One region of the Streptomyces sp. NPDC047000 genome, then DNA from elsewhere that is predicted to be linked to it. Evidence: riboswitches for the same ligand, from Rfam matches in the RefSeq annotation. Region 1 holds a riboswitch; each other region holds the start of a gene.

What was found. Region 1 has a riboswitch for cyclic di-AMP ahead of ABZ862_RS34080 (M23 family metallopeptidase). Riboswitches for the same ligand answer to the same signal wherever they lie in the genome.
Region 2: another riboswitch for cyclic di-AMP. It lies ahead of ABZ862_RS34395 (NlpC/P60 family protein); the one in region 1 lies ahead of ABZ862_RS34080 (M23 family metallopeptidase).
Region 3: another riboswitch for cyclic di-AMP. It lies ahead of ABZ862_RS04225 (NlpC/P60 family protein); the one in region 1 lies ahead of ABZ862_RS34080 (M23 family metallopeptidase).

Annotation. Positions count from the first base shown of each region.
Region 1 covers NZ_JBEYWE010000034.1:61,829-64,087, forward strand. Annotated here, with positions in the region: gene ABZ862_RS34075 (PP2C family protein-serine/threonine phosphatase) at 1-757, shown strand, start outside; cyclic di-AMP (ydaO/yuaA leader) riboswitch at 1,037-1,194, shown strand; gene ABZ862_RS34080 (M23 family metallopeptidase) at 1,205-2,245, shown strand.
Region 2 covers NZ_JBEYWE010000035.1:64,489-66,747, reverse strand. Annotated here, with positions in the region: gene ABZ862_RS34400 (hypothetical protein) at 1-305, opposite strand, end outside; cyclic di-AMP (ydaO/yuaA leader) riboswitch at 624-798, shown strand; gene ABZ862_RS34395 (NlpC/P60 family protein) at 855-2,259, shown strand, end outside.
Region 3 covers NZ_JBEYWE010000002.1:184,821-187,079, forward strand. Annotated here, with positions in the region: gene ABZ862_RS04225 (NlpC/P60 family protein) at 1-997, opposite strand, end outside; cyclic di-AMP (ydaO/yuaA leader) riboswitch at 1,005-1,177, opposite strand; gene pcrA (DNA helicase PcrA) at 1,441-2,259, shown strand, end outside.

The DNA.
Region 1 (2,259 bases):
GCTGGCCTCCGCCCGGGAGATCGCCGAGGCCGCCCAGCTCGCCGTCCTGCCGGAGCCGGAGGAGCGGATCGGCGGCCTGGACGTCGCGGCGCGCTACGAGGCGGCGCAGGCCGGGGCGTCCATCGGGGGCGATCTGTACGCCGTGCAGGACAGCGCGTACGGCGTCCGGCTGATCGTCGGGGATGTGCGGGGCAAGGGGATGGGCGCGGTGGCCGTGGTGGCCGTCCTCATCGGGGCCTTCCGGGAGGCCGCCGAACAGGAGGCGACACTCGACGCGGTCGCCCGGCGCCTCGAGCGGGCGCTGGCGCGCGAGGGCACCCGGCGCGACACCGTCGACACGTTCGAGGAGTTCACCACCGCCGTACTCGCCGAGATCCCGGGGGACGGGACGCTGGTCCGCGTCGTCAACCGCGGCCACCCGCCCCCGCTGCTGCTCCTCGCCGACGGCACCGTGCGCGCGCTGCACGAGGGCACGGCGGCGCTGCCGCTCGGCCTGGGCGAGCTGAGCGCGCTGCCCGACCACGTCCAGGAGGCGTGCCTCCCCCCGGGAGCCACGCTGCTGCTCCACACCGACGGGCTGTCCGAGGCGCGCGACGCGCACGGCGTGTTCTACGACCCCGAGGCGCGCCTCCACGGCCGTACCTTCCCGGGCCCGCAGGCACTCCTGACCGCTCTCGCGGCGGACGTACGCCGGCACGCCGCCGCCGTGGGCGGTCTGACGGACGACATGGCACTGCTCGCGGTACGGCGGCCGTGACGCTTCCCGCCGGTGCCGCGCCGGTGCCGCCTCCCCGCTGCCGCACCGTTATCACCTTGGGTGAGCGGACGATGCCGTTCCGCGTAACATCTGAGACACCGTCACCCATGAGGTGATTTCCGGGACGAGGTCAACTCGCCCGAATTTCGCCGGTCATGGCAGGTAAGTCCGGCAAAAAAGGGCTTGCTGATCAGGGGGAACGGCTTGGAATCTGCCCTCCGCGTCTATTAACGTTCGATAACGCAGCACGGTAGTCCCAGCCGTCACAAGAGACGGCTCCGTGCGCACACGCCGAGTCCCGCAAGGGAGCCGGGGAACCACCTCCCTGGGGTGAATCACGCGAATGACGCCGTGGAAGCACGGCGGTTATACGCGCGTAGGAGACCTTCCTGCTCCGAACCCGTCAGCTAACCCGGTAGGCGAGAAGGAAGGAAGGAGCGCGCCCACGTGGCGTCTGACCGGCCTCTCACGGAATCCCCGTTCATCCCGGGCCAGCGCGGGGGTACCGACACCTTCGCCTATGGCGAGTACCGCCCCGACGAGGGTCCCTGGCAGGAGTGGAACCCCACCGAGGAGTCCCTCGCCCCGCTCCGAGGCCGGCACCGGGTCGCCAAGCAGCGCGGCGGCGGGCTCGCCCGCAGCTCCACGGTCCTGGGCGTCGGTGTCATAGCCGCCGTCGGCGCGGGCGGCATGGCCAGCGCCAACACCGGCAAGCCCCCGGTCTCCATCTCCCTGCCCGACCTGCCCTCCGTGGGCTCCCTGCTCGGAGACGACTCCGGCACGGGCGGCGACTCGGCCAAGGCGTCCCAGGCCTCGCTCAGCACCATGACGACGGTGGCCGGCAGCAAGCGCTCCGACGCGGGCGAGGCGCTGCGCAACCGGATCATGGCCCAGGCCGAGCAGCAGCAGACCCAGGTCGCGGACAAGGCCCTGACGGCCGTCGAGACCGCCCAGGCCAAGCGCATCGCCGCCGCCGCTGCCGCTGCGGAGAAGGCCGCCGCCGCCAAGGCCGTGGCGGCCAAGGCGAAGGCGGAGGAGACCGCCGCGAAGAAGGCCGAGGCCGAGCGCCTGGCCGCGCTGGCCAAGCAGTACACGCTGCCGACCTCGTCGTACACGATCACCGGCACCTTCGGCCAGGCCGGTTCGATGTGGTCGTCCGGTTACCACACCGGTCTCGACTTCGCCGCGCCCACCGGCACGCTGATCAAGGCGATCCACAGCGGCACCGTCACCCAGGCGGGCTGGGCCGGGTCGTACGGCTACCGCACCGTCCTCACCCTCGACGACGGCACCGAGCTGTGGTTCTGCCACCAGTCGTCGATCAGCGTCTCCGTCGGCCAGAAGGTCGGCACGGGCGACGTGATCGGCCGCGTCGGCGCGACCGGCAACGTCACCGGCCCCCACCTCCATCTGGAGGTCCACCCCGGCGGGCAGGCCACCGGCATCGACCCGATGACGTGGCTGCGCGGCAAGGGCCTCAACCCCTGACCCACCGGCCCCGA
Region 2 (2,259 bases), on a different contig from region 1:
CGCAGCCCGACGGCCGCACCGTGGGCCGCGGCCGCCGCGAGGACGACGGCGTAGCCGGTGAGCGCGGCGCCCGGGACTCCGTCGGCATCGGCGGGCAGTGCCACGAACAGCAGGACCACCGTGGCCGCCCAGCAGGCCGCCGCTCCGAGCCAGTGCCGTACGAGCACATAACCGAGGCCCAGTCCGCTGAGGTTGAGCAGGGCCACCGCGGCGGCGCGCGAGCCGTCGGCCGGCGCGGGCGGCGCGGGCGGCGGAGCCGGGGGTCCGGGCGGCATCGGCGGCGGGAACGGCGGCACCGGCGGCATCGGTGGATTCTGCGCGTTCTGTGAATGCTGTGGACCCGGCGGAGGGCCGTATCCACCGCTCGATGGGCCGTACGGACCGTACGCATCTCCGGACATGGCGGCTCCCCCGGTCAACTCTCACCACATGTCTATGTGTTGCCAGTGTACGGACGACAAGGACCGCTCACCAGAACAAATGGGCGAGCACGCCGGTGGTGCGCCGGGGCGACATCACGATTACGTATCGGACATTCCCCGCTTCAACCTTCACGGGAGACACACATGTTCGTTAAGTTGGCGCCTGGGCCGTACGATTCCTCCGGCGAACCCCGCCGGGTCGCACGGCCTCCGCCGAGTCCGGTACGGCCAGTGAGGCGTCCGGAGCCGGGGACCCACCGAATCCCGGGGTGAATCGGCCCGACCGCCCTTCGGGGCGAGGGCCGTAGGGCATGCCTTCCGAGTTCCGCCGCCCGAACCCGTCAGCTAACCCGGTAGGCGGAGTACGGAAGGAGTACGTCCCCCATGGCGCCGGAACGCAATCAGCGTCGCGGAGGCTCCGGCCTCCCCGGTATGCGTGACTCCGATCCGTTCACGGGAGGCGACGGTCCCAGCCGCGCCGAGGTGAAGCGGCGGATCGACAGCCTCTACAACCGGGCCGAGACCGACAGCAGGACCTTCAACGCGACCCGCGCCATGACGCTGGGCACCTCGTCCCCGGGAGCACCGGCGGTCCGCCCGGCGTCCGGCAGGGGACGCGGCGGCTCCGACCCCGCCCTCGACGCCGTCGCCCGGCAGTGGTTCGACATGGCGCGGGGCTCACTGGGCCCCACCGTGGCCGCGGCGCTGCCCCCGGACCGGCTGCCCGACCGCTCGCCCGCCGCCCTGCCGGGCCGCCAGGACTTCAGTGACACCGTCCGCGAGCTGGAGGCCGCCGCGCGTCCCGCCCTGGAGCTGACCGCGGGCCCCGCCACCGCCCTGCCGGCCCTTCCCCCGGCCGAACGCACCGCTGTGATGCCCGAACTGACGGCGGCCCCGGCCGAACTCCGGCCCCCGGCGATCGAACCTGCCGCGCCACCGGCGCAACTCCCGCCCCTGCCCCTCCCGTTGGCGCCGGGGACGGTCACGGTCCCGGGCATCCCGGCCCAGCCGGCCCCCGTCGAAGCGGCCGCGGCCCTGCCGACGGCGGCCCAGCCGGCCCCCGCCCGGCCGTTCACCGCCCAGCCGTTCACCGCCCAGCCGTTCACCGATCAGCCGTTCCCTTCCCAGCCGCTCACGGATCCGTTGTTCACGGAGCAGCTGTTCACCGCGCCGCCCGCGGCCGTCCCCGGACCCGCGCCCGTGGCATCGGCCGCACCCTGGCCGGCGGCGGTCCCCGCGTCACCCCCGCGCTCCCCCTCCCCCGCCAAGCCGAACCGCTCCTCGATGGGTCCCGCCAAGGACCGCAACCGGCTCAAACTCACCGCGGCCCGCCAGCTGCTGGCCCGTCACGTCGCCCGGCTCGCACCGCCGGAACCCGCGCAGACGCCCCCGGCATCTGTGGACCGGGCCGTCCGGCCGACCGCCCCGGCCGCTCCTCCCCGCGGCCCCGAGGGCCAGTGGCCGCCTCAGCAGCCCGACGGCTACGGCACCGCCGTGTACACCGCCCCGGCCGGCGTGACCGCCCCGGGCCCGGCCACCGGCCCCGTCCCGGTCGTCCCGGCGGCGTCAGCCGCCCCGGCCGCCCCCGAACCTCCCGCCCCCCGGCCTCCCGTCGCCCCGTCGCCGGATTCCGCCACCCCCGGCAAGGCCGCGGCGGCGCTCGGTTTCGCCCGTGGCCAGATCGGGCGCCCCTGCCTCTCGGGAGCGGCCGGCCCCGAGGCGTACGACTGCGGCGGGCTCACCCAGGCGGCGTGGCGGGCCGCCGGGGTCGCCCTGCCGCGCACCGCGCAGGAGCAGGCGGGCACGGGCACCGCGATCCCGCTCACCGAGCTCCAGC
Region 3 (2,259 bases), on a different contig from region 1:
GCTGCGCGTCGGCCAGGGAGACCGTGGTGCCCGCGTTGACCTGGTCGTAGGTCGTGCGCGGGAGGGTGACGCCCGCCGCCTTCCAGGCCGCCTGGGTCAGGCCCGAGCAGTCGTAGGAGTCGGGGCCCGTGGCGCCCCACACGTACGGCTTGCCGATCTGGGCGCGGGCGAACGCGAGGGCCTTCTCCGCCTTCGTCGACGTCGAGGAGGAGGACGAACCCGAAGAGGACGAGGACGATGACGAGGAAGAGGACGAGCCTGCGGACGTGTTGTCCTGGGCCGCCTTCTCCGCTGCCGCCTGCTGCCTGGCCAGCTCCGCCGCCTTGCGGGCGGCCTCCTCCTGCTTCTTCTTCTCGATCGCCGCCAGGCGTGCCTTCTCCTCCGCGTTCAGCTTCGAGAGGAGGCCGCGGGCGTCGGACAGCTTCTTCTGAACCGTCGACTTCGCCGTCTTCAGGTCACTCTGCGACTCGGTGAGCGTCTGGAGGCTCTGCGCGGCCTCCTGACGCTTCTTCATCGTCGCGGACTGCTCACTGACGTAATCGTCCACCGCGCCCTTCTGGCGGGTGGTCAGACGGCTCATCAGCTGCGACTGGTCGAAGTAGTCCTGCGGGGTGTCCGCCAGCAGGAAGGTCGCCGTGCTGGGTGCGGAGGCACCCGTGCGGTACTGGGCAGCGGCGAAGGAACCCAGCTGCTCCCGTGCCGCGTTGAGCTTCTGGGTGCGCTTGGCGACGTCGTCGAGGAGGGTGTCGACCTGCTTGCGCTGCTTGGTGGTCTTCTCCTTGGCCGCGTTGTACTTCTCGGTCGCGGACTCGGCCTGGCGGTAGAGGTCGTCGACCTTCTTCTGCACCTCCTCCAGGCTCGGCCTGTCGTCGGAGGGGGCCGCGTTCGCGGTCTGGGAGAGGAGGGCGACGGAGGTGAAGGCCGCCGTGGCGATGACGGGGGTGCGAATGCCTGCGACACGCGGGCCGGCGGGGCGCGACTTGCGGTGCGACGCCAAGGGAGGCGACTCCTTCCACGTTCCGCCTACCGAGTTAGCTGTCGGGTTCGGGCGGGTGGTTCGGAAGGGTTGCCCTACGGTTCGCATCCCGGCGGGGATACGGGCCGATTCACCCCAAAGGTCGGTGGGTCCCCGGCTCCGGCTGCCCTGTGGGCGCACCGGACTCGGCGGAGGCCGCGCGGCCCGGCGACGTTCGCCGGTGGGGGTCGTGCGGTCTGACCGGAACGGTAGCCAACTCGTGTGCTGCCTGTGAAGGTTGATGGCCGATATGCCCGATACTAATTTGTGACCTTCACCTCGCCGGGTGGCCGTGACGTCCTTATGGGGTGATCTGCGCCCCTTGCCCGGAGCGTGACCTGGGTCTCACCGGCGCCCGGCGCCCCGGCTGCCCCTTCCCGGAGCGGCTCCGGATTGTCAGTGGGGGGTCATAGACTCGGAGAGCGATGAGCAGCCTCTTTGACGACAGCTTCCTGGCGGACCTCCAGGCCCCTAAGGGCCACGAGGGGGAGCCCCCGCCGCCGCCCGAGGACGATCACGTACCGGAGTCGCTTCCGGACGATCTGTTCGGCGGGAAGTTCGACGTGCCCCCGGACCAGGACGCGTACCAGGGCGGCACGTCCGGCCGCGACGCCTACTACCGGGACGGTGCCCCGCGCCCCGTCGTCGACCCGGCCGCCCTGCTGGAAGGGCTGAACGACAACCAGCGCGCCGCCGTCGTGCACTCCGGCACCCCGCTGCTCATCGTGGCCGGAGCCGGTTCCGGCAAGACGCGGGTCCTCACGCACCGCATCGCGTACCTGCTGGCCGAGCGGGGCGCCCATCCCGGCCAGATCCTCGCGATCACCTTCACCAACAAGGCCGCCGGCGAGATGAAGGAGCGTGTCGAGCAGCTCGTCGGGCCGCGGGCGAACGCCATGTGGGTGATGACCTTCCACAGCGCGTGCGTGCGCATCCTGCGCCGCGAGTCCAAGAAGCTCGGTTTCACGTCCTCGTTCTCGATCTACGACGCCGCCGACAGCAAGCGGCTGATGGCGCTCGTCTGCCGTGATCTGGAGCTGGACCCCAAGCGTTACCCGCCCAAGTCGTTCAGCGCCAAGATCTCCAACCTGAAGAACGAGCTGGTCGACGAGGAGGACTTCGCCGCCCGGGCGACCGAGGGCTTCGAGAAGACCCTCGCCCAGGCGTACGCGCTCTACCAGTCGCGGCTGCGTGAGGCGAACGCCCTCGACTTCGACGACCTGATCATGACGACGGTCAATCTG